3 regions of the Pseudoalteromonas sp. R86517 genome follow, and region 1 is predicted to be linked to each of the others. Evidence: predicted binding sites of a transcription regulator. Region 1 holds the regulator's gene; each other region holds the start of a gene.
The links. The regulator LexA, encoded in region 1, represses DNA repair genes until DNA is damaged. The targets are predictions, from matches to a motif close to TACTGTATNNNNATACAGTA.
Positions count from the first base shown of each region.

Region 2: ruvC (crossover junction endodeoxyribonuclease RuvC) is a predicted target of LexA. The motif match lies at 1,951-1,970, and genes of this name have one in related genera.
Region 3: SJY38_RS04820 (SulA-like leucine-rich domain-containing protein) is a predicted target of LexA. The motif match lies at 4,539-4,558, and genes of this name have one in related genera.

Region 1 covers NZ_JAXHCB010000001.1:3,483,525-3,491,360, forward strand. Annotated here, with positions in the region: gene SJY38_RS15740 (S41 family peptidase) at 1-1,382, opposite strand, end outside; gene SJY38_RS15745 (endonuclease) at 1,491-2,150, opposite strand; gene SJY38_RS15750 (VOC family protein) at 2,277-2,627, shown strand; gene SJY38_RS15755 (hypothetical protein) at 2,602-3,318, opposite strand; gene SJY38_RS15760 (Rho termination factor N-terminal domain-containing protein) at 3,462-3,713, opposite strand; gene SJY38_RS15765 (hypothetical protein) at 3,945-4,325, shown strand; gene SJY38_RS15770 (PaaI family thioesterase) at 4,336-4,776, opposite strand; gene lexA (transcriptional repressor LexA) at 4,954-5,571, shown strand; gene coxB (cytochrome c oxidase subunit II) at 6,044-7,180, shown strand; gene ctaD (cytochrome c oxidase subunit I) at 7,180-7,836, shown strand, end outside.
Region 2 covers NZ_JAXHCB010000001.1:1,851,834-1,859,669, forward strand. Annotated here, with positions in the region: gene ruvB (Holliday junction branch migration DNA helicase RuvB) at 1-749, opposite strand, end outside; gene ruvA (Holliday junction branch migration protein RuvA) at 757-1,374, opposite strand; gene ruvC (crossover junction endodeoxyribonuclease RuvC) at 1,377-1,901, opposite strand; gene SJY38_RS08300 (ABC transporter permease) at 2,030-4,531, opposite strand; gene SJY38_RS08305 (ABC transporter ATP-binding protein) at 4,521-5,234, opposite strand; gene SJY38_RS08310 (arylesterase) at 5,235-5,858, shown strand; tRNA gene SJY38_RS08315 (tRNA-Pro) at 6,020-6,096, shown strand; gene SJY38_RS08320 (hypothetical protein) at 6,187-6,510, shown strand; gene SJY38_RS08325 (hypothetical protein) at 6,570-6,818, opposite strand; gene SJY38_RS08330 (cyanophycinase) at 6,983-7,836, opposite strand, start outside.
Region 3 covers NZ_JAXHCB010000001.1:1,070,498-1,078,333, reverse strand. Annotated here, with positions in the region: gene SJY38_RS04845 (L-serine ammonia-lyase) at 1-81, shown strand, start outside; gene cysB (HTH-type transcriptional regulator CysB) at 153-1,130, opposite strand; gene SJY38_RS04835 (hypothetical protein) at 1,424-2,182, shown strand; gene SJY38_RS04830 (NCS2 family permease) at 2,433-3,725, opposite strand; gene SJY38_RS04825 (tetratricopeptide repeat protein) at 3,843-4,298, shown strand; gene SJY38_RS04820 (SulA-like leucine-rich domain-containing protein) at 4,582-5,016, shown strand; gene SJY38_RS04815 (YchJ family protein) at 5,059-5,538, shown strand; gene SJY38_RS04810 (DUF6172 family protein) at 5,666-5,968, opposite strand; gene SJY38_RS04805 (VC2046/SO_2500 family protein) at 6,159-6,686, opposite strand; tRNA gene SJY38_RS04800 (tRNA-Tyr) at 6,799-6,883, shown strand; tRNA gene SJY38_RS04795 (tRNA-Tyr) at 6,932-7,016, shown strand; gene SJY38_RS04790 (M48 family metallopeptidase) at 7,080-7,730, opposite strand.

The sequences.
Region 1 (7,836 bases):
ACACAGCCTTTTACATCAGCATCAAACTGTGGTGTAGGCGTTGGCGTAAAGCCTGCTGCATATTCACCAAACCCTTTACTGTTAATACCGCTAAATTGAATGGTGTAATAGGTGGTGCCACAGTTATGTGTTGGGGTAAAACCGTATGGTTTACCGCAGGTTGTGTCGCCAATGAGCACTACCTCGGCGTCAATGCCTTTTAAGCCATTAATAAAGGCTTCTGAGGCTGAACACGTACCCGATGTACTAAGCACATACACCTTAGATAGGTTTAAATCGGGGAGGCTTTCGCCAGTGCTAAAAAAAGTTGAGTAATCAATTTCTTCATCTATAAACGGAAAAGGCGACTCTACCGGTTGTTTATCGTTCTGCTGAGTTTGGTAATAAATACGGTTTTGAATGTTGGCGCTGCCCGCCACCATGTAAGCCAGCTGCGAAGAAAGCGCTAATAAACCGCCTCCGTTATATCTAAAGTCGATAACAAGCTCTTCTACGTTATCGGTTTTAAATTTATTAACTGCAGCAATTAAGCCTTCTTGGGCAATACCTATATGGCTATTAAACTGCATGTACCCTACGCTAGTGCCATTTGCAGTGGTAATGGTTTTTACGTTTTGTACAGGTGTTTGCTCTATGTTGCCGGCAGTTACGTTAAAGGTTTTTTCAGCGCCATCGTTACTGCGCACAACGATGGTGTGCGAGTCGCCATTAGTGGGGCTAAATAAGCCTTCGTTTAAGGTATCTACGCCTGCTTGTGTGCTGGTATTAATGCTTACGCCATCAACTTCAAGTACGGTATCGCCACGTTGAAAACCAATTTGGCTTGCTGGTGAGTCGTCTTCTAGGTAGGCAACACGTAAAACTCTATCAGCTGGGTCGCCAATAAATGCCCAATTTATACCATAGCCTGAGGTTACACCTGATTGCGCTTCTTGGAAGTAGTCCTCAGAAGGCTCTGAAAAATGGAAATTATCTTTTTTAGCGCCAGAATCGGTTAGTTCTTCGGTTTTTAGTTGGGCAAAATAATCGGCCACTGTAGCAAAGTTTTCAGGGTCGTTATCGGCTATTTCATCATACCAAAGGTAGGTTTCGTCGCTCCACGAGCGAAGCCAAAGCTTTTCGTAAAGGGCCGAACCGGCTTGGTCAGGGTAGGGCTCATTATTATTAAACGGATCGTTACCTGTGCGTGGGTTTTCGCAAAAGTTTTTTAACTCCTCCGATGGCTCAAATACACCTGCCGTCCAAGTTGGGGCTGAACTAGCAGGGGGGGCGACGACTGGGTCGGGCGTTTCATTCATGCTGCTACCACCGCCACAGCCCACAAGCGTTAGGCTTGAAAGTGCAGCAATAATAGCGAGTGTTGCTTTATTATTTTTAAACATACAAAACTACTTTTTGTAAATAAGTTGTTTAAAATACTACAACACCCGCTCATTTATTCAACGTATTCACCCCTAAATTATGTAAATGAGTGTATACACTTAGGTGTGCTACAGCTTACTTGCGCTGCTTTTATCTGCAAATGCTTGTTTTTGCCAAGCATCAAATAGCTTTTGTTGTTTAGCTGATATTTTTAAGCCGTATGTTTTTTGCATATAGGCGTAGGTGTCGGCAATGCGCTTACGGGCATAAAAAGGAGGCTCTACAACGCGTTGTTTAAAGTTAACCTTTACTTGGCAACGGCCATATTGGGTGGCGTTTTCGCTAAGCATACCAAAGCGATAGTTAGAGCGATCTGCGTTAATTTCGCCAATAGCAGGGGCTAAATTGTTTATATCGGCTTCCATTTTTCTAAATTTAGCACTGACCTTGCGACAGTTTTTACGACCACCGTTTTGCCAGCATTGTAGCTGGTGACCAAATTCCCACGCCGGCACTATATGCTCCCACTCTATACGCAGTGCACGTACATTAACCTTGCCAGAGGAAGTTAACGTATTACGTGGAATATAACCACAGTTGCTAGGGTCGGGGATTAGCTTTTTACCTTGTTTTTTAATGTCGCAGCCGCAGTAAAGGCTTTTGGCGTTTTCGGGTAGGGTTTTAATTAAGTGCCTTTTAGCCGTTGAAAAACGGGTAAATTCTTCACTCGATGCAGAAAAACAAATACAACAAGCCACAAAGGCCAAAATAAATTTAAGCATATCCATCACATACGTGAACTACAGGAGGCGCTAGTCTAAAGTTTTGCTGCTAAAAGATAAAGCCTGAACAAATTTTAATCCGCAATGCTTAGTACACTCTATACTGATATAAAAAATAGCGAGGAGATGACTATGCTAGGTGCTTTTTCAATAAGTTTAACGGTTAAAGATATTAGAGCCTCAAAAGCGTTTTACGAAAAGCTGGGCTTTAGCGAGTTTGCAGGTGAGATAGAGCAAAACTGGCTAGTGATGAAAAACGGTGAGCACTTAATTGGCTTGTTCTCGGGTATGTTTGATAAAAACATGCTGACCTTCAATCCTGGCTGGGATCAAAACGCACAAACCGTTACAGAGTTTAAGGATGTTGATGCGCTTAGCGAATATTTTCAAAGCGCTCATATCCAGGTTGAGCCTGTGGGTGATAAAAGTTTTATTATTACCGACCCAGACGGCAACCCTATTTTGATTGACCAACACGTGTAAGTTTTTTTAGCCTAACGTTTTGTATTAATAAAATAATACCGCATAAACAAAATAGTACGCTGGTGGCTGCAAAACTGATGAGAAGCGGGTTGTTAAAATCTTCTCGCTCATCGTAATCCATTATGTGTAGCATCCAAAAAAAGTCGAATATGCGCCATAGTGTGCTGCGAACGGTGATAACTTTGCCGTTAATTGCATTTAAATACAGCGTGGTATTAAAGGTGTCGTTAAATTGTACTTGCCACACATTTGTTTTATATCCCACCTCTCGAGTGCCTTGTTTTAAAAGCGTTGTGCTAATTGGCTTAGCGTCGATGAGTAAATGCGCTTGTGCATTAGCGGTAATTTGTATTTTAGTGGGTGGCTGAAAAGGGCGCCCCGTTAAACCATTAAAGCTTTGCTGCTCGTCAGTATTAATAACAGTAATAAGCGGGGTCGTTAAAAAGTGCTCAAACACTATTTGCGTGGGGTTAGGCACTTGCGCAGTAATATTATCGAGTGATGTGGGGTAGTCTGCTTGAGTAAATGGGTTTGTAAGTGTGCGCTTAGCAAGGTGCTTACCGTGTACGTATTCAAGTGGTATCGCGCTCATTACTAAGCCGCCTAACAGCCAAGCTAAAATTTGTAAGGCAAGTAAATAGCCTAGCCACTTATGTAGTTTTCGAGCGCGCTTAAATAGTTGTTTTCTCATTTTGTGCTTCTTATTATTTTTAGCGTTAGTGTATTACAGCAGCCCATGCTTTTACTGCGGCATTTTGTCGCAGTTATTCATAAGCTTACTCTAACTTTATAAAAATAATAAAAAGGAGCGATAAAAAATCAGTGAGGCTGTGTTTAATGCTCACGTAAGGCATTTATTAGCCCTTGTTTACTCATTTTAGAGCGGCCGCTAATGCCGAGCTCTTTAGCTTTATTGTACAGCTGCTTTTTAGTGCGCTGCTCATACTTTGAGGCTTTGCCGCCTTTAACTGCGGTTTTATGAGTATTGCTATTAGCAATGCGCGCGGCTTTTTGTTTGCTCATGCCTTCATCTCGAAGTGCATCGTACTGATCGTCGTTTTTAATTTGCGGGCCATGATCTGCCATAATTGTACTCCTGAAGCGTTTAATTACACAGTGTGTGTATAACTTTCATACATAAACGGTAAAATTAAGCGTAACTAGCCTAACCCGTTTTATAAGGCAAATTAGGTGCCAATGGCGTTTAAACAGGTATTTTCTATGAATAAAGCCATGTTTAGCGCTTAGTTGATTTGGTATAAAAGTAAAACTGCGTTAAAGTTTGCGATGAAACTATAAGAGGGTAAAAAGCAGACAATGTCGGAAATTCAATTTTTAAATGTAGATCTAGAGCTTGAGTCTAAACAAGATATTAGCGCCCTGGTGGCAGACTTAAAGAAAAACGCGATGGTTTTGCATTATGACAAAGACGAATATCGTCAATTGGCGCGTATTGAAGCCTCAGGTGATATAACCACGCCAGACAAAGCAATCAACCACTTATGTGAATTAATAGAGTCGTGTTCACGTAATGCGCTTAAGCAGTGGCTAAGCTGTTCGCGCAGAACGTTTGATATAGGCTTTGAGTCGGGCACGTCACCTAAGTGTTTTAACCAAGCTCTACATGCAGATACACTGCTACGTATATCTGCCATTGGCGCTGGTATGGAAATAACGATTTACCCTATCGAAAAGTAGCCATAGTTAATTATTTGCGCTCGACAACCGCTGCGGTCATTTTTGATACGCAGCAAAGCTCGCCGCGGCTATTGGTTATTTTTATTTCCCATACAGAACTGCGCTTACCAATATGAAATGCACGAGTAACGGCGGTTAAAGTGCCATTTCGAGAGGCCTTTAAGTGGCTGGCGCTAATTTCCTGTCCAACACAATAAAATTTTGTAAAGTCCACGACAAAGTTAGCGGCGTAGCTTGCTACGGTTTCAGCAAGTACCACATTTGCGCCACCATGTACCATACCAATAGGGTTATGATGCTCAGGAATAGCAGGCATGGTAGCCACTAGGTAATCATCTCCTATTTCGGTTATTTCTATGCCCATGGTTTTCATCAGCGTGCCTTGGCCGTTTATTCCCTCATCTAACTGTTTGCAAAGCTCTAATGTGATGGGTTGATGCCAAATACTCATAATTACTCCTTTATATTGAAAGCAAATTTATAGCATTTTAAATACTGAACGTCTGTAATTACCTAAAATTTATCCAAGTGCGGTGTATTTAGCTATTTTAAAGCACAATTTAAATTTGCGATTTTTATTTAACTGTATATACTCACAGTTAAATGTACTGTATGGAAAACCAGTTGTATGCGACCATTAACTAAACGCCAAGCTCAAATACTCGAACTAATAAAAGTTTTTATTAAAGACACTGGTATGCCTCCTACACGTGCCGAAATTGCGCAAACACTCGGTTTTAAAAGTGCCAATGCCGCAGAAGAGCACTTAAAAGCGCTTGCCAAAAAAGGTGTTATTAAAATGAAACCAGGCGCAAGCCGTGGTATTCAATTGGTTGAAGAAGAGGAGCCTGAGCAACTAGGTCTACCATTAATAGGTAGAGTTGCAGCGGGTTCGCCTATTTTGGCGCAAGAACATGTTGAGAGTCACTGTAAAATAGACCCACTTATGTTTAAACCAGCCGCCGACTTTTTATTGCGTGTTAACGGCATGAGTATGAAAGATATAGGTATTATGGATGGCGACTTACTTGCTGTACACCGTACTCAAACAGCAGAAAACGGCCAAGTTGTGGTTGCACGAGTAGATGAAGACGTAACCGTAAAACGCCTAGAAAAAGCAGGCCGAAAAGTATTATTACACGCCGAAAACGAAGAGTTTACGCCAATTGAAGTAGACCTTGAAAACGAATCTTTTAATATTGAAGGGTTAGCCGTTGGCGTAATAAGAAATGCCGACTGGATGTAATTTTTAACTGTTTTTAAGTAATATCTATAAATGCGCACTTTTTAGTGTGCATTTTTGTTTTAAAAACAGACCTTCCACCATCTCAAAGCGCCCTAAAATTATTTAGGCTGTAAACTTTTTTTCACTCATACTTTTATCTTCCTAGGCGTGTTACATCCCTTAATTTTGCTCGTATCTTGGCTGTTAAATAACAATTTAATACGTCGTCATTTAGTCAATTTTAAAATATCACTTGATTGTTTTTTATACTAAAACTTGCTTGTTGTACGTTTTTTAGCTAATCATTAATGTGCTGGACTAACAATAACTCACAGCTTTTTAGTTATGAGAACACACAATATACACAAACCTTTTGTTGTCCTAGCGATACCAATCAAAAATAAGATTGGTTAAAAAATAAAAATAACGAATTGGCGTTTAAGCCGTATGCCTCTTCGCTTTGCATTCGCAATAGCATCAAAGGAGCCGTCACATGGGTAAACTGACCTCTACCTTGTGGCTTGTGTTGATTATGTTCCCGCAGCAAGTGCTGGCTAATAGCCAATACAATATGCGCAAGGGCGTAACCGATATAAGTAATAATGTATATCAGCTACACATGACCATATTTTTAATATGTTGTGTGATTGGGGTGATAGTGTTCGCAATAATGTTTTGGGCACTGATTCATCACCGTAAATCTAAAGGGGCAGTTCCTGCCCAATTTCATGAAAGTACCAAAGTAGAAATTCTTTGGACTGCCATTCCGTTTGTTATTTTAATTGCCATGGCAATCCCTGCCACTAAAACCCTCATTGCGATGGAAGATGCCAGTAAGGCCGACTTAACCATTAAAATTACAGGGTCACAGTGGAAGTGGCATTATGAATATATGGGCGAAGACGTAGAGTTTTATTCTATTTTATCTACCCCTCAAGACGAAATAGCCAACCTTGCTAATAAAAACCCTAATTATTTACTTGAGGTTGATAAACCTTTAGTACTGCCAATTAATCAAAAGGTGCGTTTTTTAATGACCTCTGATGATGTTATTCACTCTTGGTGGGTCCCCGATTTTGCCGTTAAAAAAGATGCCAATCCGGGGTTTATCAACGAAACGTGGACCAACATTAACGAAGAAGGTATTTACCGAGGGCAGTGTGCAGAGCTGTGCGGTAAAGATCATGGCTTTATGCCCGTGGTGGTTGAAGCTAAATCGCAAGAGGACTTTAACGCATGGCTTGCAGATGCTAAGCAAGCTAAGCAAAAAGCCGCACTTGCTGATGCAGCACTGCTTGAGACAACAATTCCTAAAGAAGAGCTAATGACACTAGGTGAGCAAGTGTATATGGCAAGTTGCGCTGCGTGTCATCAACCCACAGGTATGGGCTTACCGGGCGTATTTCCTGCGCTAAAAGGCAGCCCCATTGTTTTGGGTGATATAAAAGATCACATTGATGTAGTGATTCATGGCCGCCCAGGAACTGCAATGCAAGCATTTGCAAAGCAGCTCTCAATTAAACAACTTGCAGCGGTAATTACCTATAAACGTAATGCGTGGGGTAATGAAACGGGTGATGTCATCCAACCTAGTGAAATTCAGGCAGCACTTGATGCGGAGGCGAACTAATGAGTAGCATAGTAGAACAACCTAACGCCAATGACGCTCACCACGGCCACCACCCAGCCAAAGGTTTTAAACGTTGGTTATACACAACAAACCATAAAGATATTGGCAGCATGTACTTAATTTTTTCGCTGACTATGTTTTTAATTGGTGGTGCAATGGCCATGGTTATTCGGGCTGAGTTATTTCAGCCAGGATTACAATTGGTAGACCCACACTTTTTTAACCAAATGACCACAGTACACGGTTTAATTATGGTGTTTGGTGCTGTAATGCCAGCCTTTACAGGGCTTGCTAACTGGATGGTACCGCTCATGATTGGCGCGCCAGATATGGCACTGCCCAGAATGAACAACTGGAGCTTTTGGATTTTACCCTTCGCTTTTTTAATTTTATTGGCCTCGTTATTAATGCCTGGAGGCGGCCCCGCATTTGGCTGGACGTTCTATGCGCCGCTTTCAACAACGTACAGTAACGATAACACCGCAATGTTTGTGTTTGCAGTGCACATTATGGGGATTAGCTCAATTATGGGCGCAATAAACGTTATTGTGACCATTGTTAATTTACGTGCCCCAGGCATGACATGGATGAAACTACCATTATTTGTTTGGACATGGCTAATAACCGCATTTTTATTAATTGCTGTTATGCCCGTA
Region 2 (7,836 bases), 1.6 Mb from region 1:
GCAAGCTCAGCAACGGAGGCATTTACTGTACCATCTGATTTTACTTGCGTGTAATCGCGCACACGACGTAATAAACGGTTTGCTATACGCGGTGTGCCTCGTGAGCGTTTTGCAATTTCGGTAGCGCCATCGTCGCACATTTGTAAATCTAGGTAATGTGCAGAGCGCCCCACTATATGTGATAAGTCAGCTACTGAGTAAAACTCTAAGCGCTGCACTATACCAAAACGGTCTCTTAGTGGTGAGGTAAGTGAGCCTGCGCGTGTCGTCGCGCCAATAAGCGTAAACGGCGGTAAGTCTAATTTAATAGAGCGTGCAGCGGGGCCTTCACCAATCATAATATCGAGTTGGTAATCTTCCATTGCGGGGTAAAGTATTTCTTCAACTTGTGGGCTGAGTCTGTGTATTTCATCAATAAACAGCACGTCGCCTTCTTCAAGATTGGTAAGCAATGCAGCAAGGTCGCCGGCTTTTTCAAGTACTGGGCCTGAAGTGGTCTTAATACTTACATTAAGCTCATTGGCAACAATATTAGCAAGCGTGGTTTTACCTAAGCCCGGCGGGCCAAATATTAATAGATGATCGAGCGCTTCACCGCGGCTGCGTGCTGCCTCTATAAATATTTCCATTTGCTGCTTAACATGCGGCTGACCTTTGTAGTCGGCTAAAAGCTTGGGCCTTATTGCGCGGTCTATGGTGTCTTCGTTGGTTTTTTCGCTCGCGTCAATTAAACGATCAGCTTCAATCATGGGTTACTCACAACATTGATTTTAAAGATTCTTTAATAAGAACCTCAGTAGACATATCGGGTTTACTTACCGATTTTACTGCTTTTTGCGCCTGTGGCAATTTATAACCAAGCGCGACAAGTGCCGATACGGCATCGTCTGCAGCATTATTGGCAATTGTTGCATCGCTAGGAGGCTCTATAACGGCATTATCGCTAAATGGCGTAAATAAATCGTTACCCCAATCTTTTAAGCGGTCTTTCATTTCTAGCACTAAACGCTCAGCGGTTTTTTTACCCACACCCGGTAATTTAACCAATGTTGTGGCATCTTCGTTGTTTACGCAACTAACAAATTGCTGCGCCGACATGCCCGACAAAATAGCTAAGCCTAGTTTGGGGCCCACACCATTTGCTTTTAATAGTTCTCTAAAAAGCGCACGCTCGGTTTTATTATTAAAGCCAAATAATAGTTGTGCGTCTTCGCGTACTACAAAGTGCGTGTACACTATGGCGTTTTCGCCAATATTGGGTAAGTCGTAAAAACAGGTCATGGGCATTTGTACTTCGTAGCCTACGCCGCTTACTTCTAATAAAATTTCGGGCGGCTGCTTTTCAACTAAAATGCCATTTAAACGGCCAATCATATTTATTTCCTTAAACGTCCTCTAACGGTTTTGCTTGCGCTACCCGCTAGTTTTATTAAATTTTGTTCTGAGTGCGCATGGCAAATTGCAATGGCAAGCGCATCAGCCGCATCGGCTTGCGGTGTGCCAGGTAATTTTAAAATATTTTTTACCATGTGTTGCACTTGCGACTTATCGGCGCCGCCATTGCCTACCACGGCTTGTTTAATTTGCCGTGCTGAGTATTCAAATACGGGTAAGTCGGCCATAGAGGCTCCCACTATGGCGGCTCCTCGGGCTTGGCCAAGTTTTAGCGCGGCATCCGGGTTATGCGCCATAAATACTTTTTCTATGGCAAAGGTTTCGGGGGAGAACTGCTCTATTATTTGCGTGATCCCTTGGTAGATCATTTTTAATCGTATGGGGAACTCATGCTCGGCTAATTTAATGCACCCGCTTCCTAAATAGGTAAATTTAGCGCCTTGATGCGCAACCACACCATAACCGGTTAAACGCGAACCTGGGTCTATCCCTAAAATAATGGCCAAACAGCACACTCATTATTGTTATTTTTCAATAACGGTAATAATGCCAGAGCACTGTATAAATTACCAGTGGCTAGTAAAAACAAAAACGCCCGCAACTTAGTGCGGGCGTTTAGCGTTAAAAGTATAGCTTAGGCTAAAGCACGTACTAAGCCTTGGGTATTTTGTTTAAGTTTACGGGCAATCATAAAGTAGCCAAGCGCGGCTACAAACACCCCGCCCGACACAGGCCCTATTAGCCAAATTGTTGGGTGCAACTTACCGGCTAAGTCAAACATTTGCTGCTGAACAATCAGCAAGGCTACATCACTAAATAATGCAGCTACAAACCCGGCTAAGCCACCTAATAGCAAAAACTCATAAAGCGTCGCATTTTTAATTAGCCGCCCTTTGGCGCCTAACGTTCGCAGTATTACTATTTCTTGCATTCGCTCGCCAAGGCTCGCTTGCACCTGAGATATAAGCACTAATGCGCCACACAACACCACAATAGCAAGCACAAAGCCAATAGCTAACGACACCTGCTCAATGGTTGATTGTATTTGCTTAACAAAGTTATCTACATCGATGGCGGTAATGGTTGGATAAGTGCGCAGTAACTGGCTAAACGCTTTCTTTTGCTCTGGCTCTATACGCACAGATGAAATATACGTTGCCGGAAAATCTTTTAGCACATCGGGGCTTAAAATAATAAAAAAGTTAGGTTTTAGCGTAGCCCAATTTACTTTACGCACACTGGTAATTTTGGCGTCAAATGATTGCGCACCAATTAAAAATGTTAAGGTGTCGCCTATTTCTACGTCTAGGCGCTCTAACATAGACTCCTCAACCGATGCCTCACCCACTGCGTCTTCACCAAACCACTGGCCTTGCACAATTTCGTTTTGGGCTGGCACATTATCAAGCCAGGTTAAGTTAAGCTCACGGCCGATGCCTGAACGCGCTTCTTCATCTTTTTTCTCGTTATCTTGCAACGACACTTTACGTGCAACAAGCTCGCCATTTACCGCATTTACACGCCCACGAATGGTTGGATAAAAATCCGAAACTAAAATATCGTTCTCTGCTAGGTAATTATTTACAGGCTCTAGTTCGTTTTGCGTAATATTAACTAAAAATGCATTAGGTGCATCGGCGGGTAATTGAGACTGCCAATCTGAGATCATGTCATTTTTAAGCACAATCAAAAACAATAGCAATTTTATCGCCAATGAAAAGCTAATAAGCTGCACCGCATTTACGTTGGCACGCTTTTGTATAGAAGCAATAGCTAACGACCAACTGTTGCCTGGTTTTAAGCCTAATTTACGACCACCGCCAAATATTAGTTTTGAAATAACAAACAAAACCGCAATCAAAGCAAGCGTAGAGACAAATAAAATAAGCGTTATTTTAATGTTATTACTAAATAACCACATTAATAAAAACACCGTAAGCGCGCTTAAACCTAGGTGCACACGGCTTACCGCTAGTCTGTCGCCTAAATTACGGCGCAATACTCTAAGCGGTGGAATATCAAATAAATCAAGCAGTGGCTTAATAGAGAACATAACTGCACATATAACCCCTGTGCTAATGGCCACCAGCCAAGGTTTAAACCCGGCGGCAGGTAAGCTCATATCCATGCTTTTTGCTAAATAACCAGTGGCTATTTCTTGTAAACCGTAGCCTATGGCTAAACCCACAATAACCGCTAAAGCACACACCATGAGTAAGTGCATAAAATATATTTTACGAATTAATGCACGGCTTCCGCCAAGTGTTTTCATCATTGCTACGGGGTCGTATTGGCGCTCACAATAACGCTTTGCCGACACAGCAATAGCAACCGTAGCCAAAATAATGCCCAGCAAACCGGCCAGTAATAAAAAGCTTTCGGCACGGTTTAAGCTATTTGATATGGGCGACTGCCTATCTTTTACGCCATACCAACGTTGGTTTTCAGCCATTTGCGGCTTTAACCATTCATAAAACCGGGTTATATCTGATTCATCGCCTGCGTAGAGTTGGCGGTAATTTACGCGGCTGCCAGGTTGAATAACCTCAGTTTTTGCTACATCAGCAATATTTATAAGCACTCTGCGGCTGCTCGAAAATACATTAAACGGCGCATCTGGCTCTTCAACCACCACTTTTTCTACATTAAATACTGCTGCGCCTAGCTCTACTTGGCTGCCAATATCAATATTTAAGCTGTAAAAAACTGATTCGCTTAGCCACACATTGCCAGGCTTCGGGCCGCCTTGCGCTACTTGTGTTTCGCCAAGCAATGATGATTTTACTTTTAACTCGCCTTTTAACGGGTATTCGTTAGACGCCGCTTTTACCGAGGTAAATTGCATCTCGTCGTTGGCAAATAACATGGTGTCAAAGTAGATCATTTGCGCAGTTCGTAAGTTTTCTTGTTTGGCTTTGCTAATAAACGCCGTATCTAGCTCATGGGCGCTTGCCAATACTCTATCTGCGGCAATAAACGCGCTACTTTTTTGCGCTATGCTTTGTGCTATTCGCTCAGTGACCATAGACAGTGTAAGCACCGTTAACACCGCCAGCGCAATGGCGGCACTAATTACCGTAAGTTCGCCGCGGCGAAATTCACGCGCAAATAATTTAAGCGCTAACTTAGCCCACATTCGCTACGTCCTCTTTTGAGTTTTTAACTAAGCAGCCCGCTTCAATTTGTACAATATGCTGGCACTTTTGCGCGAGTGCTTCATCGTGAGTTACTAAAATTAGCGTTGTGCCGTGCTGCTGGTTTAAATCAAATAATAGTGACTCCACCATTTTGCCGTTTTTACTGTCTAAATTTGCAGAAGGCTCATCGGCAAATAAAATTTTAGGTGTGCCAATAAAAGCGCGGGCAATGGCTACACGTTGCTGCTCACCACCAGAAAGTTGCGATGGGTAATGGTCAATACGATGGCTCAGCCCCACTTTTTCTAATAGGGCTAGAGCTTGCTCTTTGGCATCGCTTTCGCCAGCAAGCTCTGCCGGCAGCATCACGTTTTCAAGTGCGGTTAAGCTTTGTACCAACATAAAAGATTGAAATACAAAACCTACTTTTTCAGCACGCAATGCCGCGCGTTGCTCTTCATCTAATTTATGTAGCGGCTCGCCATCAAGGGTAATTTCACCACTGCTGGCGGTATCTAGCCCCGCTAATAAACTTAATAACGTGGATTTTCCTGAGCCAGAGGTGCCAACAATAGCAACTGACTCGCCATGCTTGACATTAAAGCTGATGTCGCTGAGGATGGGCAACTCACCTTCGAAGGTAGAAACTACTTTAGACAAACCATTTACTTGAATAATATTTAATTGAGAAAGCGCTGACATATGACTCATTCAATCCTACGTTTTGTATTCGTTTTATTTTTAGTTATCAAACCACTTAGTGCGGCGGCCGACAACACGATTTTAATACTTGGAGACAGTTTAAGTGCAGCCTATGGGCTTAAACAAGAGCAAGGCTGGGTTAAATTGTTACAAGATAAATACGATGCAGAGCAGCGTAATATAGAGCTAATTAATGCCAGTATTAGTGGCGAGACTACCGGTGGCGCTTTACGCAGGCTAGATGCCTTACTGGCGCAATACCAACCAAGCCATGTACTTATTGAGCTTGGTGCTAATGATGGTTTACGTGGTTTTCCGGTAACAAAAATGCAGGCCAACTTAACGGATTTAATCGAAAAAAGCCAAGCTGAAAATGCCATGGTCGCGTTAATGGAAATTTATATTCCCCCTAATTACGGGCCGCGTTACAGTAAAATGTTCACTGACAGTTTTACACAAGTAAGTGAAAAAACAAATGCTCATTTACTTAACTTTTTTATGCTTAATGTGGCAGATAAGCCAAACTTAATGCAAAGAGATCAATTACATCCAAATAAAGAAGCACAACCGCTGATACGCGATGAAATGTACGACTCGATCAATCAATGGCTAAATAAAGATTAGGGCGTGTTGTTTGGTGGCTTAACATGCGCTGCACGGCATGTGCTTACTAAGGGCGATACGCCCTTAGCTTAAAGTTTTTCAGCTCATTTGCACAATAAACACGCAAACAAACAATCACTTATTGATTTTTAATAAAATATACGTACTATTGCAAACAACGTCGGTATGTAGCGCAGCTTGGTAGCGCACTGTCATGGGGTGTCAGGGGTCGCAGGTTCAAATCCTGCCATACCGACCATTTAACCTCCTCTTTATTTCTTTTTCACTGTCATTTTTCTGTATTACCTTGTATACCTAGCATTAAATACTGTGTGTTTAAGGATGACTTATGAAAAAGCGTATTGTGTTTCCCCTGCTTTTATCTCTTTTTATTTCAAGCTTTGCGTTTGCCCAAGGTAGTTTTCGACTTAAAAACGGAAATCTATTAAGTGTGGGTAAAACTAAATCTGACATTGTAGCTGTAGTGGGCGCACCACTTTATAAAGATGTGCTTAATGAAGCTGTTGATATTGGTAATGGCGACAAATTAGTTAAAACAGAAGAGTTTACTTATAAACTAAAAGGCTCGATTGGTGGGATGTACATTGTATTGTTCCGTTTTGAAAATAATATTGTGACCAGTATTAGTTCAAAACAAGTCGCCAGGCTTTAAATATATTAGAGTTAGTTTGAAGCAGTTAAAAGCGCCATACGGCGCTTTTAAAGTTTTTATTAGTGTGTACGCCCTACGCCGTTACGCACCATGTCTTTGCCATTTTCAAATACTTCGGCTGTTATGCCACGCGCCAGTAATAACTGTTGTTTGTCGTCAAATACTGCAACAAAATGGCTGCCGTCTTTATTGCTTGTAGCCATACCTACACCCGATACACCTTTTAAGCCTAAGCCGCCGTTTTCTACCATAACTAAAAAGTTCTCTAGCTCTGCTAGGTTGTCGATTATGTCGTGCTCATTATTCATAAACTGCTCTCTGTAAATCTGCTTGGTTAATGCCTATTCGCAAAACGTAACCACTAAATTAAGTGAATAGGTATAAATTTCTTGGGCGCTATTTTAAAGCCCATTAAAATAAACATAAACCTTTGTATCGGGTTATTAAGTATATTTAGTACTAGCGCTTAAGGTTAAAAGCGCTCTACATTCAGTGACAAATTACTTAATGCGCAACCATACGGCTGGGTATTAATGCGGTAATAATCCGTATTTTTTGTGGCAGTTAAATTTATTAAAAGGTCATCTTGTTGCCCTACCGCACTTTGCTCTTGGCTTAGGCACATAGCTTGCGTAAGCGAGCGTAGTTTTGAATCGGTTAAAATATTGGCAAAACGCTGCACCGGTAAAGGCGGTATTTTAACAGGCGCTAATGCTTGGCTAATGGTGCGCTCGCTAAGTTCAAACCCGGTATTAGTAATATCTATTACACTGCGAGCAGGCCAGTACGAGTAGTTATAGCTACTTGCTTTTTGCTGCGTACTTAAATACGCAACGCCACTTTGCCCTATTACGGTCATTAAATTTCCTTTGTTGGATTTAATAACAACGAGGGCTGTGTTTTCATCAATACCAAAACCGTGCTTAATATCACCGTTTTTTTGCTTTGCGGTATTTAATGTACCCGCTAGGTTTAACGTTTGATTTTGCTCACTAAAGCGGGTGCTCAGTGGGCCATAGGTAAACGTGTTTAACCCGTTAAGTGAAGTAGCCTGTGGAGCAAGCTTTGCTTTTAATACCGCTTCGCTTTGGTGCTGTGAGAGATAGACGTTTTCACTTTGTATTTTGCTTCCTGCACCTAGCCCTACAATAACTTGGCGAGTTTTAAGCGCATTCGTCCAGGGGTAGGCAGTATTATTTTCATCATACAGTGCTTTTAAAGCATTTTTAGCCTTGCCGTCGCTAAATAAAACACCGGTACTGGTGTTTATTAAATTAACTAACGCCTCAACCCCATTATTACAAAGTGTTTGCTCAGCCTTTGTGA
Region 3 (7,836 bases), 2.4 Mb from region 1:
CTCGATACCGGTAACGACATGAAAACCAAATATAAAGAAACCGCTCGCGGTGGATTAGCGGTAAACATTATTGAATGTTAAGCGTATAAAAACAAAAAACCGCGTATTTTAGCAATACGCGGTTTTTTAGTATTTATATAGTTAAAGTCTTACTATTTTACCGGCAGTTCTATGTCGGCAAATAACGCATCAACATCTTCTTGATTACGTAATAAGCTTGCTCGCTCTACTCGCTCTTTAGTTAAATGCGGGGCAAAACGCTCAATAAAGTCATACATATAAGTACGTAAAAAACTGCCCTTTCTAAAGCCAATTTTAGTTGTGCTAGCTTCAAATAAATGGCTGGCATCAATACACACTAAATCTGTGTCACTTAATTGATCAACGGCCATTGAAGCGACTACACCTACACCTAGCCCTAACCTTACATAAGTTTTAATTACATCGGCATCGGTTGCAGTAAACACAATGTGCGGCTCAAGGCCGTGCGCATTAAATGCTTTATCAAGCTCAGAGCGCCCAGTAAACCCAAATACATACGTAATAAGCGGATACTGCGCTATATCGGCAACGGTTAAATTGTCGGCCTTTTGTGCTAGAGGATGATCTTTTGCCACCACAATGCTGCGGTTCCAATGATAGCAAGGCAGCATAACTAAATCTGAGTATAAATGAAGTGCTTCAGTTGCAATGGCAAAATCTGCATCACCGCGCGCTGCTGCATCAGAAATCTGTTGTGGTGTACCTTGATGCATATGCAGCGAAACAGCTGGGTATTTTTTCATAAAGCCCTGAATAACACTTGGCAAAGCATAACGTGCTTGCGTATGTGTTGTGGCTATATTTAGTTTACCCTGATCAGGCAGCGTATGCTCATTAGCAACCGCTTTTATACCTTCGACTTTAGATAAAATTTCGCGAGAAATGTTAATTATTTCTTCGCCGGCCCCCGTTACATGCGTTAAATGCTTACCACTGCGGCCAAAAATTTGTACACCTAGCTCATCTTCAAGCATGCGCACTTGTTTAGATATACCAGGCTGTGAGGTAAATAAACTCTCAGCAGTTGCTGATACGTTTAGCTTATGGTTTTGAACTTCTACGATGTATCTAAGTTGTTGTAATTTCATGGTTGCAGTTTTTAACGTTATTATTAAGCTTATATGATGGTAATACTAAGCAAAACCAAGTTTAATTTAGTTAAAACTTGGCAAAGTAAGCACGTATATTTTCATTATTTAAGCATTAAGGCTAGCATAATAAACCCGCTGCAGATAGCGATGTTTATTCAGGTTCAACTTATAATACATTATTCTTATATCTAATTTTTAACATATTTTTAAGTTAATCAGCGCAAAGCTACCCTCAAAGCATATATTTGATGTAATATAAAAAAATAGATTATGAATCCGAGAATTAAGCCATGATCGTTTCGATTATAATTGTGCTTATAGTGGCACTGATAGTGATTGCACTGTGGGTAAGCGCTGTACAGCAGCATAAAGAAAAGCAAGAAATTGAACGTCGCAAAGAATTAACAAAACAAAAAGCGATAATTGAAGAAACCGAAGAAGCACTTATGAATAGCGCTAATATTCCGCTTTCTGAAAACATTATACGCGTTTTACAACGTAGATGTTACGAAGCACTTAACGCTATGGTGAACCATTCACCTAATTCTAAAGCATTAAAAAGCAGAATGAACGAAGCTAAAGAAAAGCTAAGTGGTGCAGTACAAGGTAATAGCAGCGACAATTTATCGTTACCAAGTAACGATAAGCAGTTAGTCTCGTTAATTCAGGGCATAAAAAAGCTTAGAGTTATTATGCGCTCTGAACACAGTAAAGGCCGTGTAGATAGCCAAATATTTGCAGCAGAAGATAAACGCCTAGAAAAGTTACAACTCAGAATTAATATAGAAAGCCAAATTAAACGCGGTTTATCTGCTCGCTCAGCGAGCATGGTGGGCTCTGCTAGGCAATATTTTGAAAAAGCCTATGCCACACTTAGTGCCGTTACCTATTCTGATGAATACGTAAACGCAAAACGCCAAGAAGTTGAAGCCTATTTAGAAGAAATAAGCACCGAACTAAAAGCATCAAATGCCACTGCCTTGAAGAAAAAAGCAGAAGCAGAGCAAGATGACTTAGACGTATTATTTGCACCTAAAAAGAAATGGTAATTTTAAATACCCAAAAGAAAGCCCATACATAATTTATGGGCTTTTTTGTATCTGTTAAGCTTTTACCAATGGGTAAATACTAACGTATTTTGAGGCACTACCTAGCGCTAACTACATTATAAACGCTCATTTACCACAACATAGATACGCAAGGTATAACAACGCAGCGGCATGAGCGATAGACACTAAATAATAAATGTTTACCCACCCTCAAACTAAGCCTCTTAGCTAAAAGAATGGGTATTAGCTATTACGATAAAAATGCAAACTTGATAATAAATAACGCTGTTAAAATCCACACGCTAATACTAACCTGATCGCGTTTACCACACAGTACTTTAACCGCAGTGTACGATATAAAACCAAGAGCAATACCGTGCGCAATAGAGAATGTAAGCGGCGTCATAAGTAGTACCACACTTACCGGAATTGCATCGCTCATGTCATCCCAGTTTACAAACTTAAGGTTTTGCAGCATTAATACCGCAACGTATAAAATAGCACCCGCTGTTGCATAAGCCGGCACCATTTGCGCAAGCGGCGCAAAAAACATCATTAGTAAAAAGCATATACCCACAACAACAGCTGTTAAGCCAGTACGCCCACCAACCGATACACCGGCCACAGACTCAATATAAGAAGTAGTGGTAGAAGTACCTAACATTGCACCCGCAATAGTAGCTGTACTATCGGCACTTAAAGCACGCCCTAAACGTGGCATATTGCCTTTTTCATCGGCTAAGCCTGCTTTTTGAGTTACAGCAACTAACGTGCCTGATGTATCAAATAAATCAACAAACAAAAACGCAAAGATTACACTCAGCATAGAAAGCTCAAAGGCTGCTGCAAAATCAAGTTGCATGAAGGTAGGTAAAATAGACGGTGGCATTGACATTACGCCGTGGTACTCAACTAAGTCGAGGCTTAACGCAATGCCCGTTACTAGCAAAATGCTAATAAGTACGCCGCTTTTTATATCACGATAAAGCAAAGCAGCAATGACAAAAAAGCTTAAAATAGCTAATAAAGGACCTGCCGAAGTAATATCGCCAAGCTGTACTAATGTAGCTGGGCTTGAAACAATAATGCCTGCATTTTTAAGCGCAATTAACGCTAAAAACGCACCAATACCAGTGGCAATAGCCTGCTTTAAAACCAGAGGGATAGCATTAATTATCCACTCTCTGACCTTAAACAAACTTAATATTAAAAATATACAACCAGACATAAATACCGCACCTAATGCAGCTTGCCAGCTATAACCCATGCCCAGTACAACACCGTAAGTAAAAAATGCGTTTAAACCCATGCCCGGCGCAAGTGCTAAAGGGTAATTAGCCCACAATCCCATAATAAAACAGCCAATAGCAGCCGCAATACAGGTAGCAACAAATGCAGCACCTTGATCCATGCCTGCTTCCGCAAGCATTGCAGGGTTTACAAATACAATGTAAACCATAGTAATGAAAGTAGTGATTCCAGCAATGCTTTCGCGTCGCACATTGGAGTTGTTTTCGCGGAGTTTAAATAGAGCTTCGAGCATAATAGACTTGTGATAGTAAAAAGTGACGTGATTTTACCATAAAATTAAGTATAAACAGGACATTTTACCTTGCGATATACTAAACTGTTGACGTAGAAACTATAAAAAAGAAAATATATGAATAAGACTCAGCCTAGCGGACAAGACTTAGAGCAGCAATTAAACAATATTTTAGATTTTGTAACACAGCCTACAAACCACAGCGCTGAAAACAAGAGTGATGTAAGTGAGCAAACAACACTTAACAAAGCACTGTATTATTTAAAGCATAACCAGGCACCGTTGGCAGCTAAGTGGATGCGCCTTGCCGCAATGGCCGGAAATCATCGCGCCCAGTTTTATTTAGGGTTATTTTTTGTCAAAGGCCAAGGCGTACCAAAAAGCGTATTTCACGCAGCAGCATGGCTGAGTTTAGCCAGCAGCCAAGGCTATGAACCGGCAACCGCTGCTTTAAATGATTTAAGAAAATATATCGACACCAAACGTCTTAAAGACGCTCAGTGCTATGCAGCCAGTTTGTATGAGCAAATCCACCAAATTCAGTTTGCCCACTTAATCCCAAAAAATGACTAACTACTGTATAGCTAACAGCTAAGCACTGTAAAACACACTAAAATAACTGTATAGCCATCCCTTAAGTACTGTATAACGCTGCTACACTTTATACAGTACTGCAAACACCCTCAGCTTTCACTTACACGACTTAAATTATAACACACTGTTTTTAAAGTGTTATTTTTATTATTTATTTTTTAAAACCATTAACTGTATAAAAAATAACAAAAAACGCTTGCACACAACAACTGTATAAACTACTGTATACATGTACTGTATATAAACCCAGTGAGTGAGACCTATGCTACAGCCAATTACCGTAAGAACCGTTAAAAGCTACCAACAACATAATGAAAGTGAGTCGGTAAACTTAATAAAAGTAGAAGATGAAATTTCTGCTACGTTTGAGATGCTAAAAGTGTTGCACCAATACAATAGCTCTAACGCGTGGACCTTACTGATTGCGCCCGACCATGTGCCTAGTAAAGCCTTGCTAGATAGCTGCTCTATAGATACCAGCAAACTGCTTGTAATAAGACAAAAGCATTTAGTAAATTTAGAGTATGTACTTAATTCAGCACTTCATAATGGGAACTTTGCAGCCATTATTACGTGGACAGATATAGTAAGTGAGCAGCAGCTTGTTAATTTATCGCTTAATTTAAACAAAAGAAGCGCTAAGCTATTTTGCTTTACTAAAAAAACCAGCACTACAGCAATATCACTTACTCAATAAGCTTGGTAAAATGCATTTTTAATTTATGTTAATTAGTATTTTATGAGTGTAACTAGTACTAGCGCTTGCTTATGCAACAGTCAGCTTAATTATGGCGACTGTTGCCAGCCTTATCATCTTGATATAAAAACCCCAACAACACCTGAGCAACTAATGCGTTCGCGCTTTAGTGCTTATGCATTAAAAAATGCATCTTATGTATTTAAAACTTACGCCAAAGAAAAACAAGCACAAAACCCAGTAAATGAAATTGCTGACTTTGCCAATAGCTGCCGCTTTGTAAAATTAGTTGTGCGCGATACGCAGCAAAGTGATGAGCGAGGTTATGTTGCCTTTAACGCGTATTATTTTTACCAAAACTTATATTGTGAATTAGATGAGAAATCAGACTTTATAAAAGAGGACGGTGAATGGCGTTATTTAGAGGGTATTATTAATCCGGCCGCCGATATAAAAGTTGCCAGAAACGACCCCTGCCCATGTGCAAGCGGTAAAAAATATAAAAAGTGTCACAGTGTATAAAATAAGCTAAACACTTAGCATAAAATAGCTTTTTATTTAAGCGCTACTCTATACCACTAAACACGTTAATAACTGCCATAAACAAAAATGGACCATCTAGGTCCATTTTCTACAATATTGCTATTGGTTATTCATCATCATCTAGATCGAACGATTCACGCTGCGCAGGTCTAGCTAAAATCTCAACATAGAATGAAGTAAGCGCCTGCTTTTCGATTTCGCTGATCTTGTTGTTAATTTCAGCTACGTGAACAACTTCGGCATCATCGGCACTTGTGCCAAACTTACAGTCAAACGCCCAGTAATCAGCTTCAACAGGTAGCGTTTTATTGCGCTCTCTTTTCAAATATTTTTTCACTTCATGCTTTGCAGCATCAACCATACGAGGGTATTTGATTTTCTCATGATTTAGCGTGAATGTTTTCTTCATTACGTTCCTAATTACCTTGATTTAATGATAATGGCACTCAAGTCATACCATTTGCAGCCATTATAGCAATTGCATTTAATTTGTGGATGCTTTTTTTAAACAAAAAAAGAATTGTTCTATTTTATTGCATAACCGGTTATTAAATATAAGGTGTTTTAGGCTTTTAAAACGCACAAGTGTTAAATTATTTTTATGCGTTAGCAACAAGCAATGGCTTATGTATAGCCTCATTAGTTAAATCGTCATAAAATGCTGCGGCGTCCATTTGTGGACTTGCAAGCGCGGTGTGCGTGTCATTTAAGCGCCTGCGTACTGATAGTTCACAATTATCGATTACTGTTAAAGGAATATGTAACTTGTCATCTCTAATCGCTAGTGGCTCAGGCTTTAAGCAGTGGCTTAATTTTATTGCTTTCATGCCTGCTTGCTCGCCTTGTTGAACAATCATCGACGCGTGCTCTTGCCCTATGGTCATATCAAATTTTTCGGGAGCTAATAATTGCTTTGGTCCAGCACCAAAGCGCTCCCTTAACTGTTCTTCGTCTACATAAGCACTATGCGTTTCACTTTTTGGCAAGTGAAATTGACTAAAATCCAGCACATCGTGCGATAGCATCGCTAATAAAAGTGAGAATTCGCCTCTGCGATTTTCATGCACACTTTTATTTAGCCTAGTCTTTAGTTGACTCTCTGTGATTAACAAATCATCGATTTGCATAGTCTTTAGCCGATTATGATAACTGGTAGATATTTATCGGCTTTATTTCAAATTTCTTTAGCTTTTTTCTTTACTTAAATACGCAGTTTGCTATTATCAGCGCCGTTGCATTGGAGGGGTTCCCGAGCGGCCAAAGGGATCAGACTGTAAATCTGACGGCTCAGCCTTCGCTGGTTCGAATCCAGCTCCCTCCACCACTTTTCTTACCGCTAAGTTAAGTGGGGCCAAATGTAACAAAATAGTGTGGAGGGGTTCCCGAGCGGCCAAAGGGATCAGACTGTAAATCTGACGGCTCAGCCTTCGCTGGTTCGAATCCAGCTCCCTCCACCACTTCTTATCTTCAGTATCCTTTTCTATACCTTTTTCATTACTATTTAAAACTTCATTTTTAGACTAATTATCAAATACCCACTGTAATGTTGCCCCGTGGTTTTTAAGCCATGCTGATGCAGATTTATAATCGGGATAAAAATTAGCTACGCGCTTCCAAAAAGCGCTGCTGTGGTTCAAATACTTTAAATGAGCCAATTCGTGCACAATAACATAATCAATTATACGATGAGGCGCCCCAACAAGGTTAAGGCTAAAGGTTAGCTCTCGCCGAGAATTACAACTCCCCCACTTACGTTTATAACTTCCAATCGTCAATTTAGTCGGTAATGCTTCTGACATCTGTTGGCAATAATAAGCTAAACGCATTTCAATGTAGTTTGTTAGCGTTTCTTCAAGGGCAAGGCAAAGTAACTGCTTGCGTTTTTCAGGCTGTTTTTTTACTCGATTAGAAGTGTAAATAGTAAACTCGCTATCGGATTGCTGAACATGCGAGCGTGTCCCTTTTGCAAAAGTAATGGTATATGGCTTAGCAAAAACCATTATTTGCTGGTTTTTAAACGGGTGTTGTTGAGTATCAATGGCATTAAGTTGTTTATGTAATTGCGCAGTTACCCACTCTTTTTTACTAAACAGCCATTGTTCTATTTGTAGTTTTGGCACGTGCGTAGGCGCATAAACAGTAACTAATTTTTGGCTAACTTTTATTGCCACTGTTTTACGCCTTGCACTGCGTTTTAGCTGATACTCAAACAAGGTGTATGCTCTAAATATAAATAAAAGCGTATTATAAAGCCTTATTTAATCAATGCAGTTATTT